2 regions of the Pseudomonas sp. MAG733B genome follow, and region 2 is predicted to be linked to the other one. Evidence: predicted binding sites of a transcription regulator. Region 2 holds the regulator's gene; the other holds the start of a gene.
The links. Region 2 encodes FliA, which starts transcription of late flagellar genes. Its sites were predicted from a motif close to CTAAAGTTTNNNNNNNNNNNGCCGNTAA; they were not measured.
Positions count from the first base shown of each region.

Region 1: V6Z53_RS04580 (methyl-accepting chemotaxis protein) is a predicted target of FliA. The motif match lies at 4,898-4,925, and genes of this name have one in related genera.

Region 1 is NZ_CP145732.1:989,822-997,124, forward strand. Features, by position in the region: gene mscK (mechanosensitive channel MscK) at 1-1,171, opposite strand, end outside; gene V6Z53_RS04575 (potassium/proton antiporter) at 1,206-2,948, opposite strand; gene V6Z53_RS04580 (methyl-accepting chemotaxis protein) at 3,217-4,842, opposite strand; gene V6Z53_RS04585 (hypothetical protein) at 5,118-5,348, shown strand; gene V6Z53_RS04590 (cell division protein ZapA) at 5,345-5,644, shown strand; gene V6Z53_RS04595 (methyl-accepting chemotaxis protein) at 5,745-7,303, shown strand, end outside.
Region 2 is NZ_CP145732.1:5,537,940-5,545,242, reverse strand. Features, by position in the region: gene flhA (flagellar biosynthesis protein FlhA) at 1-724, shown strand, start outside; gene flhF (flagellar biosynthesis protein FlhF) at 736-2,061, shown strand; gene fleN (flagellar synthesis regulator FleN) at 2,178-3,008, shown strand; gene fliA (RNA polymerase sigma factor FliA) at 3,005-3,745, shown strand; gene V6Z53_RS25295 (chemotaxis response regulator CheY) at 3,912-4,283, shown strand; gene V6Z53_RS25290 (protein phosphatase CheZ) at 4,303-5,091, shown strand; gene V6Z53_RS25285 (chemotaxis protein CheA) at 5,127-7,303, shown strand, end outside.

The DNA.
Region 1 (7,303 bases), 2.1 Mb from region 2:
GCGGAGTGACCTGCTCAGGCGGCTGGGTCGACAGCAAATTGTCGACGTAAGTAGCCGGGTTGCTGAGCAACTCCCGTTGCTGGCTGACTTCGAACTGATACAGGCGAATGTCGGCGATCTGGTCGGCCAGGTCGCGGTCGACCTTGAGACGCGGCAATGCCAGTTTCTGTTTATAGAGAATCTTCGAGAGCAGCAGGCTGCCCTTGAGCACGTTGATCTGTTCGTCCAGCGCCGCATCGCTTTGCGTCACGCTGTCCAGCTGTTGCTTGGTCTGCAGGTTCTGCTGGGTGACTTCGTTGAGGCGGTCAGTGCTTTTGAGCAGGTAGTCCGAGAGCTTCAGGTTGGCCGAGCTTTCGGTGGCCAACAGGCTGCTGCCACCGGCCTTTTGCGCTTCGATGGATTGCTGTGTCACCGTCTCCTGGGATTGGGCCAGGCGCTTCTGATTGATCAGGCTTTGCAGGTCCTGGATTTCCTGGTCCAGGCGGTCGGATCGTTCCGACAACAGGTCATGCTGACTGTTGCCCAGGTCTTGCAGCTGGGTATTGCCGGCCAGTTCCTGGCGACGCAGCGGAATCAGTGCGTTGAGTGCCGCCAGTTCGGCGTTGAGCTGGTCGCGCTGCTCGGCGCTCAAGGTCTTTCCGGCGTCTTTGCCGGTCTTGAGGATGTTGTTGATCTGCTGGATGCGCGTCTGGCTGGCGGATATTTCGGCCTGGGCGCGTTCGGGGCGGGTCTGGGCGGTAATGATCAGGCTGTTGGCGTCGGCCAGAGCTTTCTGTAGATCGCTTTGCTGGGTCGAGCGCTCGGTGAGCATTTGCTCGAGCTGCTGAATCGACTCCTTGGTAAAGCGTTGCGCCACCGGCACCACGGCGCTGGCCTTGAGACGCGTCAGCTCACGCTGGTTCTCGATGGTTTGCTTAGGGGCCGTGGCCAGTTGTTGCTTGAGGTCGCTGAGTTTCTGCTCGTAGTCACGCTTGTTGTTGAGCTGCGTCAGCGTGCCTTGCAGAACGGACTGTAAAGCCTTTTGATCCGCCTCCGGCAGTTTGCGGTCGGCGATCTTGTCCAGACTCGTCTGTACGGATTCGCGGGTGGGCGGTTCGGCGGCTTGCAAGGTGCCGACAGAGAGGCTCAGGCCCAGCAGGGCCATGATGAAAAAGGTGCGCAGGCTTGACATAAAGACCGATCAAATACGAGGCGAAGAATGGAGTTTAGAGGAACAAGCCCGGGCCCGGGCGACTTCCTTCGGGGAATCTGACGCCCACTTTGCCGATCTTGTTCCCCTCCATGACCGCGACGGTCCAGATGGTGTTGTTCCATTCCACCTGGTCGCCGACTACCGGAGCACCCCCCACTTTCTGGGCAATGAACTTGCCCAGGGACATCTCCGGATCGATGCCTTCGACCTTCAACCCGTACAGGGCAGCAACTGCGGCCAGTTGGGCGTCTCCTTCGAGTACGAAGTCGCCGAAGAAGCGCAAATCGAGGCCCCGTTGCGGCGCCTGGCTGAACAGTTTTCCGAGGGCCGGAAGGTTGTGTTCGTGGCCGATAACACACAGCAAATCATCGACTTCCAGCACCGTACTACCCGACGGATGGAGCAGTTGTTGGCCACGAAACAGGGCAGCGATGCGGGTGCCTTCGGGCATTTTCAGTTCGCGAAGGGGCGATCCGATGCACCATTTTTCGGCACCGAGGCGATAAACGAACAGTTCCCACTCGCTGGTGACATGCACTTCCAGGGCCGAACGAGAAATCGGCGCAGGCTCCGGCGGCACCGTCACCTTCAACAACTTGGCGACCCACGGCAGGCTTGTGCCTTGCACCAACAGCGAAACCAGCACGATAAAGAAGGCGAGGTTGAAATACAGTTGGGCGTTGGGCAGGCCGGCCATCAGCGGGAACACCGCCAGAATGATCGGGACCGCGCCGCGCAGGCCAACCCAGGAAATGAACGCCTTCTCGCGGCCATGGAATGCCTTGAACGGCAGCAAGCCAACCACCACCGACAGCGGCCGGGCAAACAGAATCATCCACAAGGCCAGCGCCAGTGCCGGCAGGGCAATCGGCAGCAGGTCGTGGGGCGTGACCAGCAGCCCCAGCACCAAAAACATGCCGATCTGCGCCAGCCAGGCCATGCCATCGAGCATGTGCAAGATACCGTGACGGCTGCGCACCGGACGATTGCCGATCATCAGGCCGCACAGGTACACCGCGAGGAAGCCGCTGCCGTGCAAGGCGTTGGTCAGGGCGAACACCACCAGACCACCGGCGATGACCAGGATCGGATACAGGCCGGTGGCCAGGTTGATCCGGTTGACCAGTTGCAGCATCAGCCAGCCACCGCCCAGACCGATGACGCCACCGATGCCGAACTCGCGCAGCAGGTGGGTCAGCAGGCTCCAGTGCAGGCCGGTCTGGCCGCTGGCGAGCATGTCGATCAGGGTCACGGTGAGGAACACCGCCATCGGGTCGTTGCTGCCGGATTCGATTTCCAGGCTGGCGGTCACCCGCTCGTTCAGACCTTTGCCGCCCAGCAGCGAGAACACCGCTGCGGCGTCGGTTGAGCCGACGATGGCGCCGATCAGCAGGCCCTGAATCAGGTTCAGGTCGAACAGCCAGGCCGCGGCCATGCCGGTCAGCCCGGTGGTGATCAACACGCCGACCGTGGCCAGCGACAGCGCCGGCCATAACGCCACGCGGAAACTCGACACCCGCGTGCGTAAACCGCCGTCGAGCAGGATCACCGCCAACGCGAGGTTGCCGACCAGATAAGCCGTTGGGTAGTTATCGAAAATAATCCCGCCGCCATCGACGCCAGCCGCCATGCCGACGGCCAGGATGATCACCAGAATCGGGATGCCGAGGCGGGACGAAAGTGAACTCACCAGAATGCTTGCACCTACCAGCAACGCGCCGATCAAGAACAGGCTGTTGATGGTCGTCGCATTCAAAGGCAGTACTCCAGAAAGCTGAAAGGCGGGCACAAACTGACCATGCAGTCTGCGTGCCAGCGATTCTAACCTGTTGAAATGTGATGCTGTCAAAAAGCTTTTGACGGTTTGACGCGCCGCGTGCGAACCCTGTGGCGAGGGTGCTTGCTCCCGTTGGGTCGCGTAGCGACCCCGCGAGTAGTTTCAGACAAATTTTGCAAGCCCGATTGCGACTGCTGCGCAGTCGAGCGGGAGCAAGCTCCCTCGCCACAGGGGTTGTGGGGTCCAGTTACAGGCTAAACCGCCCAACCATCGTGTTCAGGTCCACCGCCAAGCGCGACAACTCATTGCTCGCCGCGCTGGTCTGGTTGGCGCCGGTGGCCGATTGCACCGACAGATCACGAATGTTCACCAGATTGCGATCCACTTCACGGGCCACTTGCGCCTGCTCTTCGGCGGCGCTGGCGATCACCAGGTTGCGCTCGTTGATTTCGACGATGGCGCTGTTGATGGTGTCCAGCGACATTCCCGCGCCACGGGCGATGTTCAGGGTCGACTCGGCGCGCTCGGTGCTGTTGCGCATCGAATCCACGGCGTGCTCGGTGCCGCTCTGGATGCTGCCGATCATACGTTCGATTTCGCTGGTCGATTGCTGGGTGCGATGGGCCAGGGCTCGAACTTCGTCGGCCACCACCGCAAAACCACGACCGGCCTCACCGGCGCGTGCCGCTTCGATCGCGGCGTTCAAGGCCAACAGGTTGGTCTGGTCGGCCAAGCCGCGAATCACGTCCAGTACCTTGCCGATGTCACGGGATTCATTGGCCAGGTCGCCAATCAAAGTCGCGGTGCTCTGCACATCAGCGCTCATGCGTTCGATGGCGCTGACGGTTTCCTGCACCAGATCACGACCATCACCGGCGGATGTGGTGGCGTTCTTCGAGGCTTCGGAGGTGCTGACCGCGTTGCGCGCAACTTCTTCCACGGCGCTGGTCATTTCGTTGACCGCCGTGGCGGCCTGTTCAATTTCGTTGTTCTGCTGGGTCAGGCCGCGGGCGCTTTCGTCGGTGACGCTGTTGAGTTCTTCGGCGGCGGAGGCCAACTGCGTGGCCGAACCGGAAATCCGTTGCAGGGTGTCGCGCAGCTTGTCCTGCATCTTCGACATCGCCAGCAGCAAGCGACCGGCCTCGTCTTCACCGTCGACGGTGATCGGGCGCGTCAGGTTGCCTTCGGCGATCTGCTCGGCGGCATTCAAGGCATTGGCGATCGGCTTGGTGATGCTGTTGGTCAGCAACCAGGCGAACAGAATGGTCAGGCCGGTGGCGATGACAAGCAGGGTGATCACCAGATTGAAGGCCGAGTCGTATTGATCGGCGGCTTGCTGGTTGGTGTCGAGAGTCTGCTGGGTGTTGATCTCCAACAGCTTGTTCAGCACTGCATTGACGGCTTCGGAGTTGCTCAGCAGGTCGGCGTTGAGCAGGCTGCGCAGTTCGTCAACCTGGTTGTTGCGCGACAAGGTCTTCATCCGGTCTTCGATCTGGCGGTATTGCGCCAGCAACTGCACGTATTGATCGTAGGCCGCACGTTCCTGCGGGCTGCTGATCAGTTTTTCGTAGGTGGTCTGGGCGGCGCGGATCTGCTGGTTGCGCATGTCCAGCAACTCCATGGTTTTCTGCTGCACGTCTGGCTCGCGGTTGACCAGCAAACGGTAGGACAGCACGCGCAGTCGCAGCGTCAGCTGGGTGAATTCGTCGAGGCTCTTGATGCTCGGCACGCTGCTGACGGTGATGTTCTCGGCGGCGTCGCGGATCTTGCTCATCTGGTTCAGGGCAAACACGCCCAGAAGCATCATCAAACCGCCAATCAGGGCAAAACCGAGGAACGCTCGCGGCGCGATATTCATATTACGAAGGGACATGGTGTTTACCGAAAAGGGCGCACCAGAGCGGTGGCGAGGCTGACGTATGAATGACTTATCGGTCATGCGACTAAAGTCTTGAGGCCCTGCGCGGTTTTGCCGCACAAACGCCGTGGCGACGAAGTGCAGGAACCAGATGGGCCGATCACAGTCTCTACAGTTCGCGAGAGCGGTCACTCGTCAGGAAAATCAAGGCCTTGCGCCCGTATAACCCTGGCATCCACGGTGACTTTTCTTTATCGTACGCGCCCTTTGAAAATGCCTGGAAAATCAAAATGTTGGAAGCATCCCTAAGCCAATTGGAACAGCTGGTCAGCGACCTGGTACAACAGAACCAGACCCTGCTCGGCACCAACCAGACCCTGAGCGCCGAACTGGCCCAGGCCAAGGATGAAAACGAAAGCCTGCAATTGAGTCTGATGGAGCAGGAAGAGAAACAAGGCGCCACCGCCGCACGCATCCAGGCCCTGGTTGAGCGTGTCAGCGCTGGCCCAGTCAGCGCATGAGTTACGGCCCGGGTGTGAAAGTCGTCTCGATCCTGGGTGAGGACTATTCGATCAAGGCGCCGGCCGGGGAAGAGCAGACCCTGCTGGACGCGGCCATGATGTTGAAGGCTGCCCTGGCCGACACCAAAAGAAAGTACCCGACGCTGATCGGTGACCGACTGCTGGTACTGGCCGCGATGAATCTGTGCTCCCAGCAGATCGAAATGCAAAAGCAGCACAAGCTCGAACTCGACCGTTACCAAGAGCAAGTCAGCGCCACGGTTGAAGTGATCTCCAAGACGATCAATCAGGCCTGATCGGCTTTGCGCACAACCAAAGAATAGATTGTCGGTTGCGTTGTATACAATCGGCACGGCTGTTGCAGTGTTTCAGCCTCTTATTCTTTGGGGGTGCTCCATGCAGTTCTGGCGACGCAGTATTCAATGGCAGTTGATCCTGAGTATGGGCACCGCCCTGCTCGTCAGTATTCTGATCGTGGTTGGCATTTATACCCTCGTGGTCAACCGCCTCGCCCAGAGCTATCTGGTCGAACAAGCTCTACCGTCGAGCATCGAAGCGATGCGCAATGACATCGAGCGCATCCTCGTTCAACCGCTCACCGCCGCCAAGGACATCGCCAGCAACAGCATGGTGCGCAACTGGCTGGCCGAAGGTGAAAACAGTGCCCAGATTGGTACGTTTACCACCTATCTCGAAGGCATCCGCGCCGAGCACAAGGCCTTTACCGCGCTGATTGTCGGCACCGCGTCCAACCATTACTTCACCGAGAAAGGCCTGGACCGGACCCTCAGTCGTTCCAACCCCAAAGATGCCTGGTTCTACGCATTTCTGGACAGCAACCAGCCGCGGACCCTCAATATCGACAACGATACCGCGACCGGAGAATTGGCGCTTTTCATCGATCTCAAGGTTGAGCAGGCCGGCAAAGTCGTCGGTGTTGCGGGGCTTGGCCTGAACATGAAAGAGCTGTCGGAGCTGATCCACAACTTCAGCTTCGGGGAGCGCGGCAAGGTCTATCTCGTGCGTTCCGACGGTTTGATCCAGGTTCATCCTGAAGCGCAGTTCAGCGGTAAACGCACCTTGGCCGAGCAAATCGGTGCAGATGCCGCACAAGCGGTCATGGGTCAAAAAACTGCCATCAGCAGCGGCTTCCAGCGCGACGGAGAAGATTTCCTCGCCCTGAGCCTGCCATTGCGCGATCTAGGCTGGACCCTGGTGGCCGAAGTGCCACAGTCGCAGATCTACGCCGAAGCCCGCCGCGCCATGTGGATGAGCAGTGGCATCGGCCTGGCGGTGGCATTGGTTTGCTTGTTGCTGGTGGTGTTGCTGGCTCGTGGGCTGGTGCGACCGATTCGTCAGGTAACAGCGGCGCTGGTGGCCATCGGTAGCGGTGGTGGAGATTTGACCCACCGGTTAGATTCCAGCCGCGCCGATGAGCTGGGCGATCTGGCGCGCGGGTTCAATCGCTTCCTCGACAGTCAGCGCGAGATGATTGGCGAAGTGCTTACCACGAGTGAACGCTTGCGTACGGCTGTGGGCCAAGTGGCGCGAGTGGTGGATAACACCGCCGAGCGCTCAGGCCGGCAGCAGGAAATGACCGACATGGTCGCCACCGCCGTCCACGAAATGGGCCTGACTGTGCAGGAGATTGCGCAGAACGCCGGCAACGCGGCAGTCGCGTCGCAAACCGCTCGGGATGAAGCGATGCAGGCACGGGAAGTGGTGGGCGGTTCGATACGGCACATCGAAAGCATGTCCGAAGAAATCGGCATTGCCGCCACTGCGGTCGGCGAATTGGCCCATCAGGTGGCGTCCATCGATCAGGTACTGGCGGTGATTCGCGGGATTTCCGAGCAGACCAATTTGCTGGCGCTCAACGCCGCTATCGAAGCGGCGCGGGCCGGGGATATGGGACGTGGGTTCGCGGTGGTTGCCGATGAAGTGCGGACCCTGGC
Region 2 (7,303 bases):
CCTGGAGGCGGTATGGATCGAAATCAGCCAGCGCGCCCAGGCGCAATCGCTTGGCTATACCGTGGTCGATGCCAGTACCGTGGTGGCCACCCACTTGAACCAGATTCTGTACAAGCACTCCAGTGAGCTGATCGGCCACGAGGAAGTGCAGCAACTCATGCAATTGCTGGCGAAAAACTCACCGAAACTGGCCGAAGAGCTGGTGCCGGGTGTGCTGTCTCTGTCGCAACTGCTCAAGGTTCTGCAAGCGCTGTTGGCCGAACAGGTGCCGGTGCGCGACATTCGCAGCATTGCCGAAGCCATCGCTAACAACGCTTCCAAGAGTCAAGATACCGCCGCATTGGTGGCTGCGGTGCGCGTCGGCGTAAGCCGCGCAATCGTGCAAAGCATTGTAGGCACTGACTCCGAGCTGCCAGTGATCACGCTGGAGCCAAGGTTGGAACAAATATTGCTCAATAGTCTGCAGAAGGCAGGACAAGGCTCGGAAGAGGGTGTTCTGCTGGAGCCAAGCATGGCTGAGAAGCTGCAGCGTTCATTGATCGATGCAGCGCAACGTCAGGAGATGCAAGGTCAACCGGTGATCCTGCTGGTGGCCGGTCCGGTTCGCGCGATGCTCTCGCGTTTTGGCCGACTGGCAGTCCCGGGGCTGCATGTGCTGGCCTACCAGGAAATACCTGACAACAAGCAAGTGACCATCGTTGCGACAGTAGGGCCCAACGGCTGAGGTAGTGGTTTATGCAAGTTAAGCGTTTTTTCGCCGCCGATATGCGTCAGGCCATGAAACTGGTTCGTGATGAGCTGGGCGCCGATGCCGCCATTATTGGCAACCGCCGGATCGCCGGTGGTGTCGAGCTGACGGCTGCCTTGGATTACAAACTGTCGGCGCTGGCTCCGCGCGTTCCGAACATGGAACTCGAAGACGAGCTGCGCAAGACTCAGTCGCGGATCGTCACCGCCCAGGCCGAATTGAGCCTGCGCAGCGATGGCGAGAGCGACAACGCCACCAATCGCCAGTTGTTCGCCGGCCTGCCATTGACCGCCGCCGAACCGCTCATCGAGCCGACTTACGCCGAGCCACGGCGCCCGTCGCCAGCGCCTGCTGCTGCAGCGGCTGTCGACTCGCGTGCATTCGACTCGATGCGTTTCGAGCTCAACAGCTTGCGCGAACTGATGGAAGTCCAGCTCGGCTCTCTGGCGTGGAATCAGCTGCAAGGCAGCCGTCCGGCCCAGGCCAATCTCTGGCGTCGCCTGCAACGCATCGGCCTGTCCGGCCCGTTGTCGCGCGACTTGCTGGCGATGATTTCCGATATCGAAGAACCTCGTCAGGCCTGGCGCATGCTGCTCGCGCACCTGGCGCGGATGATTGCTACCCCGGAAGTCGAGCCGCTGGAAGAGGGCGGCGTGATTGCCATGGTCGGCCCTGCCGGCATGGGCAAGACCACCACCCTGGCCAAGCTGGCTGCCCGCTACGTGCTCAAGTACGGCGCGCAAAACATCGCGCTGGTGAGCATGGACAGCTACCGTATTGGTGCCCAGGAGCAGCTCAAGACCCTTGGTCGGATTCTCAATGTGTCGGTGACCCATGTCGATCCGGGCCAATCGCTGGTGCAGGCGTTGGAACCACTGCTGCGCAAACGCGTCGTACTGATCGATACCGCCGGCCTGCAAGCCAGTGATCCGGCGCTGCGCATGCAGCTCGAAAGCCTGGCCGGGCGTGGCATCCGTTCCAAAAATTATCTGGTCCTGGCAACCACCAGCCAGAAGCAGGTGCTGACGGCCGCTTATCACAGTTACAAGCGCTGCGGGCTAGCTGGCTGCATCCTGACTAAACTGGATGAAACGGCGAGTCTGGGCGAGGTGTTGAGCCTGGCCATCAGCCATGAATTGCCGGTGGCCTACCTGACCGACGGCCCGCGGATTCCGGATGATTTGCATCTGCCGCGCCGTCATCAACTGGTCAGTCGCGCCGTTAGCGTGCAAATGCAGGAAGAGCCCAGCGAAGAAGCCATGGCTGACATGTTCGCTGATATCTACCACAGCCCCACCAAGCAGGTAGGCTGAGGTAACAATGAATAGTTTTTGTACCTACATCGATGGTCTGCCATGCATTGTTCCGTTTGCGAACGCGCAGCCAGTAATGTGGCCTCCGTCTATGCAAGACAAGGTAAAGAAATAACATGGGCAGCATGCATCCCGTACAGGTGATCGCGGTGACCGGCGGCAAAGGTGGCGTCGGGAAAACTAACGTGTCAGTGAACTTGTCCCTGGCTTTGGCTGAGCTTGGCCGGCGCGTCATGCTGCTGGACGCCGACCTGGGACTGGCGAACGTCGACGTTCTGCTGGGGCTGACACCCAAACGTACCCTGGCCGACGTGATCGAAGGCCGCTGCGAGCTGCGCGACGTCCTGTTGCAGGGCCCCGGCGGCATCCGCATCGTTCCGGCCGCGTCCGGCACCCAGAGCATGGTTCATTTGAGCCCGGCGCAGCACGCCGGCCTGATCCAGGCCTTCAGCGACATCGGCGACAACCTCGACGTGCTGGTGATCGACACCGCTGCGGGTATTGGTGACTCGGTAGTCAGTTTCGTTCGCGCGGCCCAGGAAGTGTTGCTGGTGGTCTGCGACGAGCCGACTTCGATCACCGACGCCTACGCGCTGATCAAACTGCTTAACCGCGACTACGGCATGAACCGCTTCCGCGTCCTGGCCAACATGGCCCAGAGCCCGCAGGAAGGACGCAACCTGTTCGCCAAGTTGACCAAGGTCACCGATCGCTTCCTCGACGTTGCCCTGCAATACGTCGGCGCCGTGCCTTACGACGAAAGCGTGCGCAAGGCCGTGCAGAAACAACGTGCCGTCTACGAAGCCTTCCCGCGCTCCAAGTGCTCGCTGGCGTTCAAGGCGATCGCACAGAAGGTCGACACCTGGCCGCTGCCTGCCAACCCGCGCGGGCATCTGGAATTCTTCGTCGAGCGCCTCGTGCAACAAACGGCAGGACCGGTTCTATGACAGCCAGCGGCTACAACCTCTACAAGAAGTCGGCACGCGATGCGCAGTACGAGCTGATCGAGCGTTATGCGCCGCTGGTCAAACGCATTGCCTATCACTTGCTGGCGCGTCTGCCGGCCAGTGTCCAGGTCGAAGATTTGATCCAGGCCGGGATGATCGGCCTGCTGGAAGTCTCCACCAAATACGACGCCAGCAAAGGCGCGAGTTTCGAGACGTACGCGGGCATCCGCATCCGCGGCGCCATGCTCGATGAAGTGCGCAAGGGGGACTGGGCGCCACGTTCGGTCCACCGCAATACCCGCATGGTCAGCGACGCCATTCGCTCGATTGAAGCTAAAACCGGCCGTGACGCTAAAGATCACGAAGTTGCGGCCGAACTCCAATTGAGTCTCGACGATTATTACGGGATTTTGAACGACACCCTGGGCAGCCGGTTATTCAGTTTCGACGATCTGTTGCAGGACGGCGAACACGAAGGGCTGCACGAGGATGGCGCGAGTGCTCATCTCGAGCCGTCACGCGATCTGGAAGATGAACGCTTCCAGGCGGCGCTGACGGACGCGATTGCCAATTTGCCGGAGCGTGAGCGACTGGTGTTGGCGCTGTACTACGACGAAGAGTTGAATCTCAAGGAAATCGGTGAGGTCCTGGGAGTCAGCGAGTCTCGGGTCAGCCAGTTACACAGCCAGTGCGCGGCCCGTTTGCGGGGGCGTTTGGGAGAGTGGCGAGCGCGCTGAAGGCAGTGTGGGGGCACTGTGACGTGGCTGGTGGGGTGATGAACCGCGCCGGTCTCGATCCGCTGTACTCCAGACAGTCATCGAGTGTTTTGCCAGATTGATTGAAATGGCGCGTCCAGGTGCTGGGCGCGTTTTAGTCTGCTTGGAGGTCGAATTGGACAAGAACATGAAAATCCTCATCGTTGATGACTTCTCAACGATGCGGCGGATCATAAAAAACCTGTTGCGTGACCTTGGGTTCACCAACACGGTCGAGGCCGACGATGGCACTACCGCCATTCCGGTTCTCAACAGCGGGAGCATCGACTTTCTGGTAACGGACTGGAACATGCCTGGCATGACCGGTATCGATCTGCTGCGCCACGTGCGTGCCGATGAAAAGCTCAAGCACCTGCCGGTGCTGATGGTGACCGCTGAAGCCAAGCGCGAGCAGATCATCGAAGCGGCCCAGGCCGGTGTAAACGGCTATGTGGTCAAACCCTTCACGGCCCAGGCGTTGAAAGAAAAAATCGAGAAGATTTTCGAACGCATCGGTTGAACTGCGCCACGGGGGAGCTATGGGGCATAACGAATCTTCGCAGGGCGATTTTGAATCGACCCTGAAAAAACACGCCGTCGAACTGGTCGAGAGCCTTGAAAAGGGCAAGTTCGGCGATGCTGTGCAATTGATCCATGAGCTCAACCAGACCCGTGACCGCGGCCTGTATCAGGAAGTGGGCAAGCTCACCCGCGAGCTGCATAGCGCGATCGTCAATTTCCAGATTGACCCGCACATGCCGCAAGCCGAGGAAGTGTCACAGATCACCGACGCCACCGAGCGTCTGGGTTATGTGGTCAAGCTGACCGAGGCCGCGGCCAACCGCACCATGGATCTGGTGGAAAACGCCACGCCGCTGGTCAACAGCCTGGCTGACGAAGCCCAGGCCTTGAGCACCGATTGGGGACGCTTCATGCGTCGCGAAGTCGGGGCTGAAGAGTTCCGCGAGCTGGCCCGTCGCGTCGACGGATTCCTGGCGCGCAGCAGCACTGACAACCGCGCCGTGTCGACCAACCTCAACGACATCCTGCTTGCCCAGGATTATCAGGACCTCACAGGTCAAGTGATCAAGCGAGTGACCCAACTGGTCACCGAAGTTGAGAGCAACCTGCTCAAGCTCGTGCTTATGGCCAGTCAGGTGGACCGCTTTGCGGGCATCGAACATGACCGTGAAGCGATGCTTGCAGAAAAAGATCCACAAAAACATCTCTCTCAGGGTGAAGGTCCGCAGATTCATGCCGATAAAAGAGAAGACGTTGTGTCCGGTCAGGACGATGTGGACGATTTGTTATCCAGCCTTGGATTTTAGGTTTTTAGACCTGTTCTGTTAGGAGCACACCATTAATGAGCTTCGGCGCCGATGAAGAGATCCTTCAGGATTTCCTGGTTGAGGCCGGCGAGATTCTAGAGCAACTGTCCGAGCAACTGGTCGAGCTGGAAAGCCGTCCGGATGATGCGGATTTGCTCAATGCAATTTTTCGCGGTTTTCACACTGTAAAAGGGGGCGCCGGCTTCCTCCAGCTCAACGAGCTGGTGGAGTGCTGTCACATCGCCGAGAACGTGTTCGACATCCTGCGCAAGGGTGAACGTCGCGTCGACTCGGAATTGATGGACGTGGTTCTCGAAGCACTGGACGCGGTGAACAGCATGTTCAGCGAAGTCCGCGAGCGCAGCCCGATCACGGCTGCCACGCCTGAATTGCTCGCCGCATTGGCCCGACTGGCCGAGCCGCAAACAGCGGACGAGGCGGCGCCTGCACCTGTCGCCGAAGTGGTTGAAGAGCCTGTCGCCGAAAGCGAATCGGGTGACATCACCGACAATGAATTCGAACAACTGCTGGACTCGCTGAACGCCGTCAAGGCTCAGGCCGAGGCACCGGCGGCTGCTCCAGCGCCTGCCAGCGATGCCGCTGCCAGCGACGAAATCACCGATGCCGAGTTCGAGTCGTTGCTCGACCAGCTGCACGGCAAAGGCCAGTTCGCCGTCGATGCAGTGGCACCTGCTGCCCCTGCGGCACCGCAGGCTCCAAAAGCTGCGGGCGATAGCTCCGACATTACCGACGACGAGTTTGAAGCACTGCTCGACCAGTTGCACGGCAAAGGTAACTTTGCCGTCGATGCGCTGGAATCGGCCATCGCTTCGGTGCCGACGCCAGCCGCGCCAGCCGCTGCTGCAGCCGGTAGTGACCTGATCAGCGATCACGAATTCGAATCGCTGCTCGACGAATTGCACGGCAAAGGCAAGTTCACCGAAGTGGGCGCGACGGCAGGAACGGCAACGGGCGCCAGCGCCTCGGTTGCAGCACCTGCCGCCAAGGCTGCGACGCCGAAGCCGGTAGCCAAGGCTCCCGAGCCGAAAGCCGAAACACCGGCGCCTGCCGCCGCTGCTGCACCGGCTCCGGCCCGTGCCCCGGCCGCGCCACCGGCGGAAAAACCGGCCAGCGAAGCCGAGACCACCGTGCGGGTCGATACCGCGCGTCTCGACGAAATCATGAACATGGTCGGCGAATTGGTGCTGGTGCGTAACCGCTTGGTTCGCCTCGGTGCCAACAGCGCCGATGAAGCCATGTCCAAGGCGGTGTCGAACCTCGACGTGGTCACGGCCGACCTGCAAACCGCGGTCATGAAGACCCGGATGCAACCGATCAAGAAAGTCTTCGGGCGCTTCCCGCGTCTGGTTCGAGATCTGGCTCGCCAGCTCAAGAAAGAGATCAACCTGGAACTGGTCGGCGAAGAAACCGACCTCGACAAGAACCTCGTCGAGGCCCTGGCCGACCCGCTGGTCCACTTGGTGCGTAACGCGGTCGACCACGGAATCGAGTCGCCGGAAGAACGCGAAGCCTCGGGCAAGGCCCGTGGCGGCAAGGTCATCCTGGCAGCCGAGCAGGAGGGCGATCACATCCTGCTGTCGATCTCCGATGACGGCAAAGGCATGGACCCGAACGTCCTGCGTTCCATCGCGGTGAAACGCGGTGTGATGGACAAGGACGCGGCCGATCGCCTGAGCGATACCGAGTGCTACAACCTGATCTTCGCCCCGGGCTTCTCGACCAAGACCGAGATCTCCGACGTGTCGGGTCGTGGCGTGGGCATGGACGTGGTGAAAACCAAGATTTCCCAGCTCAACGGTTCGATCAACATTTTCTCGGCCAAGGGCCAGGGATCGAAGATCGTCATCAAGGTACCGTTGACCCTGGCGATCATGCCGACGCTGATGGTCATGCTCGGCAACCAGGCGTTCGCGTTCCCGCTGGTGAACGTCAACGAGATTTTCCACCTCGACCTGTCGACCACCAACGTGGTGGATGGCCAGGAAGTGGTGATCGTGCGGGACAAGGCGCTGCCGTTGTTCTACCTCAAGCGCTGGCTGGTCAGCTCCGCCGCTCACGAAGAGCAGCGTGAAGGCCATGTAGTGATCCTTTCGGTGGGCACCCAGCGGATCGGCTTCGTCGTCGATCAACTGGTGGGCCAGGAAGAAGTGGTCATCAAGCCATTGGGCAAAATGCTCCAGGGAACCCCGGG